Linked DNA regions of Sinorhizobium fredii NGR234. The protein of the gene in region 1 interacts with the protein of each later gene in a pairwise test. Links are inferred from orthologs where the notes say so. Each region holds a gene or a part of one and is shown on either strand. Other genes may lie near its edges. The genes, in order: sfsA and NGR_RS26995.

Region 1 (7,224 bases):
TGTCGAGCGCGCTGAAGATCGTCGCATATTCGATGCCGACGACCCCGGCGCCGATGACTACCAACGATCGCGGCAGGTCCTGGATATCGAGGAGCTCGTCGCTGTCGAGAACGGTCTTCTCGTCGAACGGAATATAATCCGGCCGAAAGGGCTTCGTGCCGACGGCAAGCAGGACGCTGGTGCCGGAAACGTGCAGGCTCTCGCCGTCGTCCTTGACAACTTCGAGCGTGGTCGGATCGATGAAGCTCGCCTTGCCGCGGATGTGCTGCACCCGGTTTCGCGCGAACTGGTGCTCCAACACCTCGACTTCATGGTTCAGCGTGATGATCAGGCGCTGGCGCAAATCCTCGGCGCTGATCTCCTGCTTCACCCGGTAGGAGCGCCCGTAGAATCCGCGCTCGCGCCAGCCGGAGAGGTTGAGCGCCGTCTCGCGCAGCGTCTTCGAGGGAATCGTACCGGTGTGGACGGATACGCCACCGACGCGTTTGCCCTGCTCGATGACGAGCACTTTCTTGCCGAGCTTGGCCGCCTGGATTGCGCCTCTGCGGCCGGCCGGGCCACTGCCGACGACGATAAGATCGAACTGGTTCATGAACGTTCCCCTGAGCCCAAGCGAGAATCGTTTTTGCGATGCGGCAAAAATCGCGCAGGGACACCTATATCGTCAATCGGACGATTTGATGAAGTGGCAATGCCGCAATGATCTGTCCTGGATGCGTCCGATGCCAAATATCGCTATGCTGCCCGCGTTCGGCGACGAGAAAAGAGGAGGACGGATGGGCATGGCGCTCGAATGGATGAAGGGTCCGGCGGATATCTCGCCGGCCGCGCACGGTGATGATGGCGCGCCAGCGGTTGAAGGAACGGCGGGCAATCGGCCGGGCGTCGTGGCGGCCGCCGTCTACCAGAACGGGCGGCGCCTTCGCGACATCCATATCGAAGAGGCGGGAGAGTGGCGAAACCGCGAGAACGTTGTAATCTGGATCGGTCTGCACGAACCGGACCCGGCCCTGTTGCGGCAGGTGCAGAAGGAGTTCGACCTGCACGACCTGGCGATCGAGGATGCCGGCAAGGCGCATCAGCGTCCGAAGCTTGAAATCTACGGTGACGCGATCTTCGTCGTGGCCCGCACCGCCCATATGGTCGAGGAGGAGATCGCCTTCGGAGAAACCCACCTCTTCGTGGGGCGCGGCTACGTCGTTTCCGTTCGTCACGGCGCGTCGACGTCCTACATGGCGGTGAGGCAGCGTTGCGAGTCGTCGCCGGCCGCCTTGGCTCATGGCGAGAATTACATCCTCTATTCGATCCTCGACTTCATCGTCGACAACTACATGCCTGTGGTGGAGGCGATCCACACGGAGGTGGAGGAGCTGGAAGATCGTCTGCTGCGCTCCCGGTTGGACAAGGCACATATCGAGCGGCTCTATCTGATGCGGCGCAATCTGCTCAAGCTGCGCAATGCGGTCGTCCCGCTGGTCGATGTCTGCCGCCGCCACGAGCATCTCGAACTGCCGGGCATGGACGCGGCCATGGAGCCGCTTTTTCGAGATGTCACCGATCACGTTCGCCGCGTCCAGGAGGACATCGACGCACTGCGCGAAGTGCTGGCCTTCACCTTCGAGGCAAGCCTGATGATCGGCCAGTCCGAGCAGACGGAAATCTCCCGCAAACTCGCCTCCTGGGCGGCGATCCTGGCGGTGCCCACGGCGATCGCCGGAATCTACGGCATGAACTTCGACGATATGCCGGAGCTCAGGTTCCGCTATGGCTATTTCGTCGTATTGGCGGTGATCTTCGGGCTGTGCGCGATGCTCTACCGGTTCTTCCGGCGGGCGCGCTGGCTTTAGTCAGGGGAGCCACTGCAGGTCCTCGTTCAATGCCTGGTACGCCTCCGCGATCAGACTTCGTGCGCCGCTAGTTTGATCCGTCTCAAAGAGTCCGTTTCTACCGGCCAGCGACGTGCTAAGCTTGTTACATGACGGCGGCCGACCAATACAGTTTTCGCAAAGCGACGTTGGATGATCTCCCGTTGCTTACAGCATGGCAATCGAACCCGCATGTCCGCGCATGGTGGGACTCGGATGAGCCGTACGATGCAGCAGACTTGGCTGATCCTCGGGTAGCGCGTTGGATTGTTTCAACCGCCGAACGCCCCTTTGCTTTCATGCAGGACTATACCGTCCACGGCTGGGAAGATCACCATTTTGCCAAGCTTCCCAGTGGATCGCGGGGAATCGATCAATACATAGGAGACCCCGAAATGATCGGTGTTGGGCACGGATCAGCATTTATCGGGGCGAGAATGAGGGCTCTCTTCGATGTGGGTGTATCCGTTATCGCGACCGATCCTCACCCGGCCAATGAACGGGCGATTGCCGTCTACAAGAAACTGGGTTTCGAACCGTTCGGATCACCTCAAGAGACACAGTGGGGCTTGGTTTTGCCAATGCTTGCGAGGCGGTAAGCGGCACACTGCGGCTTCGTCCGAATCTGAGATATGGCCGACCGCGCAGTACCTATCCGCTCGGTGGCTGAAACCAAGCGTGACCGTTTATGAGTATGAGCCTAGAACAGTCGCAGTCCCTTCATGCTGACGTGTCCGTCCTTGCCGATGATCACGTGGTCGTGGACGGTGATGCCGAGCGGTTTGGCCGCTTCGGCGATCAGCTTGGTCATTTCGATATCGGCACGCGATGGCGTCGGGTCGCCGGATGGATGATTGTGCGCCAGGATCAACGCGGTCGCGGAGAGTTCCAGGGCACGCTTGACCACCTCGCGGGGATAGACGGGCGTATGGTCGATCGTTCCCTGCTGCTGCACCTCGTCCGCAATCAGTGCATTGCGCTTGTCGAGAAACAGGATCCGGAACTGTTCCTTCGTTTCATGCGCCATTGCGGCGTGACAATAGTCGATCACGGCGCTCCAGGATGACAGGACCTGCTTGTTGCGGAGTTCGCTTTTCAGCGTCCGTTGCGCGGCGGTCGCGATCAGCTTCAGGTCCAGCGCGACAGCTTCGCCGACGCCCTTGACCTCCTGCAACAGATGCTGCGGCGCGCCGAACACCCCGGAAAGCGTACCGAAGCGGGCAAGAAGCTCCTTGGCGATCGGTTTCGTGTCGCGGCGGGGAATGAGGCGGAACAGGATGAGTTCGAGAATATCGTAATCGGCGAGCGCCGCATCGCCCTGTTCCCGATAGCGGGCCCTCAGCCGATCACGGTGACCGTGATAGTGCGCCTCGCCGGTGCCGCCGAGCGTCGCCACCGTGTCGAGTTTCCGTGTCTTCTGCTGCGCGAAGAACTGCCGCTCGTCGGCAGTCTCGCTGTCGTCCGGTTCGGGAAAAGGGGGAGGCTTCGTCACGCGTTGCCCAATGCGCTGACACCGGGCATGAAAAGGCCGGCCGGTGAAAGCGTGAACACTTCGCAGCCGTTCGCCGTAACGCCGACCGTGTGTTCGTACTGCGCCGAGAGCGACCGGTCGCGCGTCACGGCCGTCCAGCCGTCCGAGAGCACTTTCACATGCGGCCGGCCGAGATTGATCATCGGCTCGATCGTGAAGATCATGCCTTCCTTTAGTTCCGGCCCCTCACTGGCGTTGCCGTAGTGGAGGATGTTCGGGGCATCGTGGAACAGGCGGCCGACGCCGTGCCCGCAGAAGTCCCGGACGACCGAGCAGCGCTCCGATTCCGCATAGATCTGGATGGCCTCGCCGATCGCGCCGGTGCGGGCGCCGGGCCGAACCGCCGCGATACCGCGCATCAGGCATTCATGGGTGACTTCGAGCAGCCGTTCGGCGGCGCGCTTGATCTCGCCGACCGGGTACATCCGGCTGGAGTCGCCATGCCAGCCATCGACGACATAGGTGACGTCGATGTTGACGATATCGCCGTCGCGCAGGGGCTTGTCGTTCGGTATGCCATGGCAGACGACGTGATTGATCGAGGTGCAGGACGACTTGGTATAGCCGCGATAGTTCAGGGTCGCGGGCAGCGCATCGTTGTCCATGCCGAATTCGAAGACGAACCGATCGATCTCTTCCGTCGTCACGCCGGGGCGTACCCGCGATACCAGTTCGTCCAGGCAGCGTGCCGTCACCTGACAGGCCTTGCGCATGCCTTCGAATCCATCCGGCCCGTAGAGACGAATGACGCCGGTGTTCTTGTAAGGGGCAGCGCCGGCCTCGATATAAGTTACCATTCCAAGACTTTCGATGTTTCAGGCGGTTTTCTTAAATCAGCAACGACCGGTTCGTCCACTATCATCGCTCCGGCCGGCACGATCTCGAAGGGCGATATCGCACATCGGATCGCATAGGCTTCGACGCCGCGTTGAGCGGCTCGCTCGAATGCCCGAGCATAAACCGGATCGAGGTCGCGGCATATCCGCAAGGCGCTGCAGTCGTCTCTTTGAACAAGATACAGCATGATCGCCCGATGTCCCGCCTCGACCATGTCACCGAGTTCGTCGAGATGCTTGGCGCCGCGCTCAGTCGGGCTGTCCGGAAATTCCGCCAAGGCCTCGGCGCGGCTGAAATGGACGTTCTTCACCTCGACATAGGCGAGGCCCTTTTGGGGATCGCTGAGCAGAATGTCGATTCTTGAATTGCGCCCATATTTCTGCTCGCGGCGGAGCGTTTCGTACGTATGTAGATCGCTGACCAGTGCGGCGGCGATCGCTTCCTCGGCGATCCGGTTCGGCAGCCCGGTATTGATGCCGACAAGCGTGCCGTTCGCCTCGACGATTTCCAGCATGTGTCGATATTTGCGCGTCGGCGAGTCATGCTCGGACAGCCAGATTGCCGATCCGGGCGCCGTCAGGCCGCGCATCGAACCGGTGTTCGGGCAAGAGCCGGTGATCCGCGTCCCGTCGGCAAGGTCTGCATCGAACAGGAAGCGCTTGTAACGCTGGAGAAGCGTCGCTGGAACGAGCGGACGGGAAAAATTCACGATGCGTCCCGTATCTCAGGCGCGCACGCGCACGTAGGAGCCCGGCGCTTCCTCGATCGAGTTGAGCGGCCCACCCGCCTTGCGGGCCGGAACGCGCCGCTTGTCGAGCTTTTCGGTCCAGTCCTGCCAGTGCGGCCACCAGGAACCCGGCGTCTCCTTTGCCTTCTCGAACCACGCCTCCAGATCGCCCTTCGGGGGCCCGCCCGTCCAGAACTGATATTTGCTCTTGTCCGGCGGGTTGACGACGCCGGCGATGTGGCCGGAGCCCGATAGAACGAAGGTGACCTTGCCGCCGAAGAGCCCGCTGCCGAGGAAGACGGACTTCGCAGGCGCGATGTGATCTTCCTTGGTGGCCAGGTTGTAGATGGGGATCGTCACGTCGCCGAGCGACATCTTGCGGCCGGCAAGGACCATCTCACCCTTCGCGAGCTTGTTCTCGAGATAGCAATTGCGCAGATAGAAGGAGTGGTTGGCGGCGGGCATCCGCGTCGAATCGGAGTTCCAGTAGAGCAGGTCGAAGGGCAGGGGGTCCTGGCCCTTCAGGTAGTTGTTGACGAAATACGGCCAGATCAGTTCGGAGGCACGAAGCATGTTGAACGCGGTCGCCATTTTCGAGCCCTCGAGGTAGCCCGTCGTGCTCATCTTGGCTTCGATCTGCTCGATTTGGTCGTCATCGACAAAGACCTTGAGGTCGCCTGCATAGGTGAAATCCACCTGGGTCGTGAAGAGTGTCGCCGAGCGGATCCGGTCGTCGCCCTCGGCGGCATGGAGCGCCAGCGTGGCGGCGAGCAGGGTACCGCCGACGCAATAGCCGATCGCATTGACCTCCCGCTCGCCGGTTGCCTGTTCGATCGTGTCGAGCGCGAAACCGACACCTTCGCGCGCATAGGCCTCCCAGCCCTTCTGGGCGTGGCGCTCATCCGGATTGACCCAGGAAATGACGAAGACCGTGTGGCCCTGATCCACAGCCCATTTGATGAAGGATTTCTGCGGGTTGAGATCGAGCACGTAGTACTTGTTGATCCACGGCGGGCAGATCAGCAACGGTCGCTTCAGCACCGTTTCGGTGCTCGCCTCATACTGAATGACCTGGCAAATCTCGGATTGCGCGATCACCTTGCCCGGGGTGATCGCAATGTTCTCGCCGATGGCAAACTTGCTGGTATCCGTTTGCCTGAGCCGGAGTTCGCCGCGCCCGGCGGCGATGTCCTCGGCGAGCATCTTCATGCCCTTGACGAGATTGGCGCCGCTCGTAGCCACGGTCTCCCGGTAGAGTTGCGGATTGGTGGTGATGAAGTTGCTCGGGGAGAGCGCGCTGGAAATCTGGCGGACGTAGAAGGCGGCCTTGTGGCGGGTATGATCGTCGAGCCCCTCGGCCTCCTCGACCATGTGCTCCGCCCAGTCGGATGTGACGAAATAGGCCTGGCGAACGAAGTCGAAGAACGGGTTCTTCACCCAGTCCTCGTCCGCAAAGCGCTTGTCGTTGCGTTGGAGGCTCTCCGATTCGGCGACGTTGTCGCCGGCCATCCGGTGCAATGTCCGCGACCAGATGTCGAAGAAGCTCCCCATCAGGTGCGTCTGTGCTTCCAGCGTCCGGCGCGGATCGGAAAGCCAGTATTCGGAGACTTTGGAGAGAGTCTTGACCATGTCGGAGACAGGTTCTGCGAAGGTGTCTTTTTTCTCGCCGGTCTCCCGCGGCGCCAGCCATGCGGACGCAGCCTTTCCCATCTGCTCGGCCGCGCGGGCCAGGTTGACGGCCAGGTTCTGGGGGTCCTTGACGATGTAGGGTTCGACCGATTTGGGATCGAAGCCCGGGTAGCCGCCCTTGCCCGTGGTGTCCTCGGCCTTGTCTGATGTCACCCGGCGTCCTCCACAGCACGTTGTTTGTTTTGTATTTTTACATTCTGCCCGAAAATGATTACAAGGGCTAGCGCATCGTCGCCCCTTAAAAACAGAGGTCATCGCCAGCATGCTCGTCGTCGGAAACCAGCGTTCGCTTTCCCGGATTTCCGGGTTGATCCTTGCAGGCCTGCTTGCCGGATGCAATTCGACGGCCGATCTCGCCACCTACCCTTCGGTCTATGGGCAGAAACCTGCCGCCATGCAGCAGATGACCGACGAAGAGGCTGTAAACATGCAGGGGCGGCTGACGGCACTTGCCGCGCAGCGTAAATCCGGCGCCATCTCCGAAGCGGAGTATCAGCGCCGTCTGAAGGAATTGCAGTTGCTCGCCGAACAGCATGGGGCCGAAGCGCTGAAACAGATCGAGAATTAGCGCTTGC
Region 2 (7,453 bases), 1.9 Mb from region 1 along the record:
GACCTCGGCGTGTATTTGGTAACCGTCGCACCGTCGTCCGTCAGCATTTCCTCGACATGGGCTCCCGAACGGGCACCACTCTGGCGAAGCGAGCCGCCTGCAACCTTGGGCTTGGTCGGCGACGCAGGACGTTCGGTGCTCGCCTGGGGCGTTTCAACGCTTGTGCCCGGAGCCTCCGTACGGAGCAGGCTGTCCGGTGCGAAAGCGGCCCAGCCGGAGAGCCCGGCGATGGCTAACGAAAAGACGCCAAGAAAGGCGTAGCCGAACATCCGGCGCGGATTGCGCTTGCGGGGCGGCCTCTTCTTCAGGCCTTGGCCAAGCGGGGCGTTGAGATCAGTTCCCAAAACGGAGCCTCGACCTTAGAAACGTTGCCGGTGAGGAATGCGCCCGCTCGCGAAGAATCATCGGCAGTCGGCTACATCGCCGATGCATAATATAACGGCGCCGGGTTGAACAGCCCGGCGCCTTGTCTCATTCGCTTCGAACCGCGTGGCTCGCTGGATCCAGTCGATCCAAAGAACCACAGGGAGGCTCACTTCTTAAGTTCGGCCTGCTCGGGATTGGCCGGGAAGGACGGATCCGTCTTCTTGCCGCGCAGCAGGTCGAGCGCGTAGTTGAGCTGAATATCGTCCTTGGCTTCCGGCGGCACGTAAGCGACCGAGCCGGAACCCTCGTCGTTCTCGCTCTGGCCCTTGATGTGGCCGCGCAGATCGGATTCGCCCTGCGCTTCTACCTTGCCGAGGAGTTCCGGGGGCAGCGGCTGTTCGACCTTGATGTCCGGGGTAATGCCGGTGCCCTGGATCGACTTGCCGGACGGCGTGTAATAGAGCGCCGTGGTCAGCCGCAGTGCGCCGGCGTCGCCGAGCGGAATGATCGTCTGAACCGATCCCTTGCCGAAGGAACGCGTGCCGAGCACGGTCGCACGCTTCATATCCTGGAGCGCACCGGCGACGATCTCCGATGCCGAAGCCGAACCGCCGTTGACGAGAACGACGATAGGCTTGCCGTCCGCGAGATCCCCTGGCGTCGCATTGAATCGGCGCGTCTCGTCCGGGTTGCGGCCGCGGGTCGAAACGACCTCGCCGCGCTCCATGAAAGCGTCCGAAACATTGATTGCCTGGTCGAGCAGGCCGCCCGGGTTGAGGCGCAGATCGAGGACATAGCCCTTGAGCTTGTCGGCCGGGACGTCCGCCTTGACCTTTTCGATGCCCTTCTTCAGGTCGTCGAAGGTCTTCTCGGTGAAGGAGATCACCCGGAGATAGCCGACATCGCCTTCGACGCGGTACTTGACGGCGCGCACGGCGATCACGTCGCGAACGATCGTCAGCTCGATCGGCTTCTCTGCGCCCTTGCGCAGGATGGTCAGCTTGATCGGCGTACCGACGGCGCCGCGCATCTTCTCGACCGCTTCCTCGAGCTTCAGGCCGCGAACGTCCTGGCCGTCGATCTTCGAGATCAGATCGCCGGCAAGCACGCCGGCGCGGGCGGCAGGGGTGTCGTCGATCGGGCTCGTCACCTTGACGAGATCCTCTTCCATCGTCACCTCGATGCCGAGGCCGCCGAACTCGCCGCGCGTCTGGGTGCGCATATCCTCGGCATCGGCCGAGTTCATGTAGCTCGAATGCGGGTCGAGCGAGGAGAGCATGCCATTGATGGCATTCTCGATGAGCTTGTCGTCCTGCGGCGGCGTCACGTATTGCGCGCGCACGCGCTCGAACACATCGCCGAAAATCGCCAGCTCGCGATATGTGGACGAATTGGCCGCCACGGCCGGGATCGTTGCCGAATAGACGACGCCCATCGCCGTCGCCCCCATCAGCGCCCCGACCAGAACAAGTGAAGCTCTACGTATCATTTCGCGCCTTTCCAACTTCTGCTGCGGTCCACCACGGTCGGGAATCAACCGGCTTTCCGTCTTTTCGGAATTCAATGTAAATCGTTGGCCTGTCCGTTTCCAGCGTCAAGGCCGCCGCACTCGCCACTCTTTTTGCACCCATCGTCGCGACCGGCTCGCCGGCCACGACGAATTGGCCCGGGCGGACGCTCACGCTCTCCATTCCGGCCAGCACGATATGGTAGCCGTCGCCGGGATTGAGGATGATCATCTGCCCGTAACTGCGGAAGCTGCCGGCATAGACGACCCAGCCGTCCGCCGGCGTGGTCACCAGCGCGCCTGCATTGGTTTCCAGCATGATCCCCTGCAGCGAGTGCCCGGTGCCGTCCGCGTCGCCGAATTGCCGCAGGATCGAGCCTGCGGCCGGATAGCTGAGCCTCTGTTGCAATTCCGAAAACACGTATGCGGGCGCAATGCGGTTTTTGTCGGGCACCGCGCTCTTGGCCAATTCGCGTGCCGCCTCGCGCTCGGCCTCGTTCATCCGCAGCCGTTCCTCCTCCTGGGCGCGGGCCGCCGCGGCCGCCTCGCGCACAGAGGATATCTCGTTCTCGATCGAGGAGATCAGCCCTTCGAGATTGGTCGCCTGCAGGGCGAGCTCCTCTGCCTTGCGCTGTTCGGAGGCGAGTTCCGTCGCGTTCCGCTGCCGCAGCTTGTCCTTTTCGGCGACGAGCATCGACATGCGCCGCTCTTCCTCGAGATTGGCCGTCATCGTCGCCGTCAGATCGTCCCGCTGGCTGGCGATGCCGGCGCGGATGTCGGCAAGCGCCTTGAGGTCGGCAACGAGGCTGTCGGTCTGCTCGCGTATTTCCGGAACGACCGCACCGAGCAGGATGGCACTGCGGACCGAACCAAGCGCATCCTCCGGCGTCACCAGGATCGCCGGCGGCGGGTTGCGGCCCATGCGCTGCAGCGCGGCGAGCACTTCGGCAAGAACGCCGCGCCGGGCCCGGAGCGAACGCCTGACGACGTCCTCCTTGACGCGCAACTCGTTGAGCTTCGTTTCTCCCTCGGAAATCTGCCGCTCGAGTTCCTGGCGCTTCGCCGCCGAGTCGACGATCGCGGAACGCAGCGCCTCGTTGCTCTTGTCGAGCTCGGCAATCGTCTGCACGAGAGCCTCGGCACGGTCGCGCGAGAGGCTGATGGTCTTCGACAGCGCGTCCAGTTCGCTGCGCGTGCTGTCACGTCTCAAGGCCAAGTTCGCCGCGGGATCCGGCGGGCCCTGTTTCGCGCCGGCCGGGGCCGGAGCGGCGTCCCTGGCGGCTTCCTGCGCGAATGCCGGGCCGCCTATGGACAGAAGAACGGCGGCGATCGCCGCATGCCGGCCGATCTGCCCCATGGCAAACCTCATCCGGGCCACCTCGGCTCTGTTCCTGACGCGCGTCATCCTGTCTCGTGGGCTGGCAGTTAAATCAGGGAACCCTAATCCGATTTGTCGGAGGCCACCAATACATATTGTTGTTATCGCCCGGCAAGGGCTTCAGGGCGGTGCTGCCCTTCGTTGAGTCGTCGCCGATCAAAACATGCGGTAAAGAAAAGTGCCCAAGGGATGCCCCTCATCCGGCCCGCAGGCCACCTTCTCCCCGCACGCGGGGCGAAGGGAACTCGCGGCAACGCTTACTATGCTCGGTGGTACGGGTGGCCGGCAAGAATGGTCACGGCACGATAGAGCTGTTCGGCGATGAGGATACGCACGAGCTGATGCGGCCAGGTCATCTTGCCGAGGCACAGTACCGCATCGGCGCGGGCATGAAGGGCCGGATCGAGCCCGTCGGCACCGCCGATGGCGATCATCAGGTCGCGCTTGCCGCCGTCCCGGAAGGTGCCGAGCAGCGTGGCGAAGCTCTCCGAATCGAGCGCCTTGCCGCGTTCGTCGAGCAAGAGGAGCAGGCTGCCGTCGGCGAGCGTCTTTTCGAGCTGGGCCGCTTCCTCGCGCTTGCGCGTCTGGGCATTCGCCGCGCGGCTCTCGTTGATTTCGACGAGGCGCGCCAGCTCCAGGCCGACGGCCGGTCCCGCCTTGGCGAAGCGATCGAGATAGCGGGCCGCGAGATCCTTTTCCGGCCCCGCCTTCAGGCGGCCGACTGCGAAAAGTCCGATGCGCATTGACCCGCTCTTTCCCCACCGGCGTCCGATCGAAGAAGAGTTTTCGATCGGCAAAAACCCTCTTGCTGCCATCCTCCCGATCGGGGGATGACAGCCCTATCTCAAATCGGCACCGGTCGTCGCTCCGTCCTGAGGCTATGGGTCAGGGGCGGGCGGCGCGTCTCAGTGCAGAGTGCTGTCCTCGATCTCCGGAGCCGCCCACATCTTTTCGATGTTGTAGAACTCCCGAATCTCGGGCCGGAAGATGTGAACGATCACATCGCCGGTGTCGATCAGCACCCAGTCGCCACCCTCGAGGCCTTCGACGCGGGGATTGCCAAGGCCCTCGTCCTTCAGGTCCGTCACCAGGTGGTCGGCAATGGCCATCACATGCCTGTTCGAACGCCCGGAGACGACGACCATGAAGTCTCCCAGCGCCGACTTTCCGGCAATGTTGATGCTGATAATGTCTTCTGCCTTTGAGTCCTCTAGGCTTTCGAGGACCAGCTTAAGCGCACGGACAGCGGCTTCGTCGCTCGATCCCGTGCTGCGCGGGAATGCGGAGACCGCATATCCCTTGGCGTGTGCTGTTGTCAGGGTCTTTCCTTTCCGAATGAACAGAACAAGCACTTCCGGTTCGTGAGGTCGAACCGTGTGTCAAATGTAGGCACCAAACCGGTGCGGTTTCAAGACGCGAGAAATAAATGACGGGAATTCACCCGGATTTGGCGGAACGAAGCGCCGTCGAGCTCAAGGACGAGCGGGGACCGTGGATGAAGGTCCAGGCCGGCGCCCTTCGAAAGGCGAGCCTCGGTGCGTCGTCCTCGTCGATTCGCGCATGGTCGAAAGTCATCGCCATCCGCGACGACAGATAGGCGAGCGTCGAGCCCGGCCGGTCGATCACTGCAATCGGGAAGGTGCGGACGATCCGGCGCCAGTTCTGCCAGCGGTGGAAGTTGCGGAGATTGTCCGCCCCCATGACCCAGACGAAGCGGACGCCGCGGTTGCGGGCCCGGACGAACTCCAGGGTGCGGGCCGTATAGCTCTGGCCGAGCGCCTGTTCGAAGGCGGTGACCTTGATGCGCGGGTTGCGGGCGATCTTCTCGCTCAGCGCGATGCGCTCGGCGAGCGGCGCGAGATTGTTGTGGTCCTTCAGCGGATTGCCGGGCGTTACCATCCACCAGAGCTGGTCGAGGCCGAGCTTCTGCAGTGCCGTTTCGGCGACCAGCACATGGCCGGCGTGGGGCGGGTTGAAGGATCCGCCGAGCAAGCCGACCGACATGCCGCTTTCGACATACGGCATGCGCAGATAGCCTGGCTTCACATCGGCAGGAGTCGTCAGGGCCGCACCTGTCCCGTGCCGCGGACGCGATACTTGAACGAGGTGAGCTGTTCGACGCCGACGGGGCCGCGGGCATGCATCTTGCCGGTGGCAATGCCGATCTCGCCGCCCATGCCGAACTCGCCGCCATCGGCAAATTGCGTCGAGGCATTGTGCAGGAGGATCGCCGAGTCGATCTCGGTGAAGAAGCGCTCGACGACCGCCGGATCCTCTGCGATCACCGCCTCGGTGTGGGCGGAAGACCAGCTGTTGATGTGCTCGATGGCGCCGGAAATGCCGTCGACGAGCTTTGCCGAGATGATGGCGTCCAGGTATTCGGTCGCCCAGTCCTCGTCGACCGCCGCCTTCAGGCCGGGAAGCAGGCCTTGCAGCTCTTCCGAGACGCGCACCTCGCAGCCGGCGTCGAGGAGGCCCTGGAGCAGCGGTTTTGCCAGCCGGTCGGCGGCGTTGCGATCGATCAGCAGTGTTTCGGCGGAACCGCAGATGCCGGTGCGGCGCATCTTGGCATTGACGACGATCCTCTGCGCCATGTCGAGATCGGCCGAGGCATCGACATAGACATGGCAGAGGCCTTCGAGATGGGCGAAAACCGGCACGCGGGCCTCGTTCTGGACGCGGGCGACGAGGCTCTTTCCGCCGCGCGGCACGATCACGTCGATCGCGCCGTTGAGGCCCGAAAGCATGGCGCCGACGGCGGCGCGGTCGGCGAGCGGAACCATCTGGATCGCATCCTCCGGCAGGCCCGCCGCCTTCAGCCCCTCGACGAGGCAGGCATGGATCGCCCGTGACGAATGGAGGCTATCGGAGCCGCCGCGCAGGATCACCGCGTTGCCGGCCTTGAGGCAGAGCGCGCCGGCATCCGCCGTGACGTTCGGACGGCTCTCATAGATCACCCCGATGACCCCGAGCGGCGTGCGGACCCGCTCGATATGCAGGCCGTTCGGCCGGTCCCATTCGGCGATGACGTCGCCGACGGGATCCTTGAACGCGGCGATCGCCCGGATGCCGTCGGCCATGTCGCGGATCCGGCCCTCCGTCAGCGTCAGCCGGTCGATGAAGGCCTTGGCGACGCCGCTCTTATCGGCATTTTCGAGGTCGATCGCATTGGCGGCGAGGATCTCGCCGCTCTTCGCGACGATCGCGTCCGCCATGGCGACGAGTGCCGCATGTTTGCGCTCGGCGCCCGCAATGGCGAGCGGCCGGGCCGCCGCCTTGGCACGCCGGCCGATCTCCAGCATCATTGCGTCGACGTCCGCGCCATTCCTGGCCGTCTCAAGCATGGAGCTTGCCCTTCTTCTCATTTCCCCCCTCTTCGGATCGCGCGCCGGAGGGGGCCGTCATCACCATATCGTCGCGATGCACCATGGCGGTGCGGCCCGCATAGCCGAGGATCGCGGCGATCTCGGCCGATTTCTTGCCGGCGATCTGGCGGGCGTCGTCGGCGTCGTAGCCGGCAAGGCCGCGGGCGATCTCGCGGCCGGAAGCGTTGAGGATCGCAATGGTGTCGCCGCGGCTGAACGTTCCCGTCACCTGTCGGACACCGGCGGGCAGCAGGCTCTTGCCGGAGCGCAGCGCCGTCTCCGCGCCGGCGTCGATCGCAATCGATCCTGCCGGCAGGAGCTGGCCGGCGATCCAGGTCTTGCGCGCCGTCACCGGCGAGCCGGAAGGCGCGAACCAGGAGGAGCGGGCGCCCGCCTCGATCGCCTTCAGCGGATGCTCCGGCTTGCCGGAGGCAATGATCATCGCGCAGCCGGCAGTGGTGGCGATCTTGCCGGCATCGATCTTGGTGCGCATGCCGCCGCGCGACAGCTCGGAGGCGGCGCCGCCTGCCATCGCCTCGATCTCCGGGGTAATCTCGGCGATCGTCTCGAGGAAGCGCGCCTGCGGATCAAGATGCGGCGGAGCCGTGTAGAGCCCGTCGATGTCGGACAACAGCACGAGCAGGTCGGCGCCGACCATCGTCGCCACGCGGGCCGCGAGCCGGTCGTTGTCGCCATAGCGGATCTCGGTGGTGGCGACCGTGTCGTTCTCGTTGATGATCGGCACGGAGCCGAGCTTCAAGAGCTGGTTGATCGTGGCGCGCGCATTCAAATAGCGGCGGCGCTCCTCCGTATCGCCGAGCGTCAAGAGGATCTGGC

Evidence for each region.
Region 2: the proteins of sfsA (region 1) and NGR_RS26995 interact in binary tests that used the Escherichia coli proteins (3 or more experiments, as listed by UniProt). The link is inferred for Sinorhizobium fredii NGR234 from one-to-one orthologs.

The regions. Positions count from the first base shown.
Region 1 is NC_012587.1:1,438,625-1,445,848, forward strand. Bases 3,065-5,835 are described here. They hold sfsA (DNA/RNA nuclease SfsA), read right to left. Parts: upstream 4,943-5,835; coding sequence 4,187-4,942; downstream 3,065-4,186. Other genes in these bases: radC (RadC family protein), read right to left, coding at 3,065-3,357; map (type I methionyl aminopeptidase), read right to left, coding at 3,354-4,193; phaC (poly(3-hydroxyalkanoate) polymerase subunit PhaC), read right to left, coding at 4,958-5,835. Also shown: sthA (Si-specific NAD(P)(+) transhydrogenase), read right to left, coding at 1-592; NGR_RS18230 (magnesium and cobalt transport protein CorA), read left to right, coding at 783-1,847; NGR_RS18235 (GNAT family N-acetyltransferase), read left to right, coding at 1,976-2,464; more of radC, read right to left, coding at 2,566-3,064; more of phaC, read right to left, coding at 5,836-6,802; NGR_RS18260 (SHOCT domain-containing protein), read left to right, coding at 6,912-7,217. UniProt on the Escherichia coli protein: Binds to DNA non-specifically. Could be a regulatory factor involved in maltose metabolism.
Region 2 is NC_012587.1:3,332,391-3,339,843, reverse strand. Bases 4,454-7,453 are described here. They hold NGR_RS26995 (glutamate-5-semialdehyde dehydrogenase), read right to left. Parts: upstream 6,596-7,453; coding sequence 5,312-6,595; downstream 4,454-5,311. Other genes in these bases: proB (glutamate 5-kinase), read right to left, coding at 6,588-7,453; NGR_RS27000 (nicotinate-nucleotide adenylyltransferase), read right to left, coding at 4,689-5,276; rsfS (ribosome silencing factor), read right to left, coding at 4,454-4,603. Also shown: NGR_RS27025 (divergent polysaccharide deacetylase family protein), read right to left, coding at 1-344; NGR_RS27020 (S41 family peptidase), read right to left, coding at 533-1,855; NGR_RS27015 (murein hydrolase activator EnvC family protein), read right to left, coding at 1,845-3,242; 23S rRNA (pseudouridine(1915)-N(3))-methyltransferase RlmH, read right to left, coding at 3,512-3,994; more of rsfS, read right to left, coding at 4,157-4,453. UniProt on the Escherichia coli protein: Catalyzes the NADPH-dependent reduction of L-glutamate 5-phosphate into L-glutamate 5-semialdehyde and phosphate. The product spontaneously undergoes cyclization to form 1-pyrroline-5-carboxylate.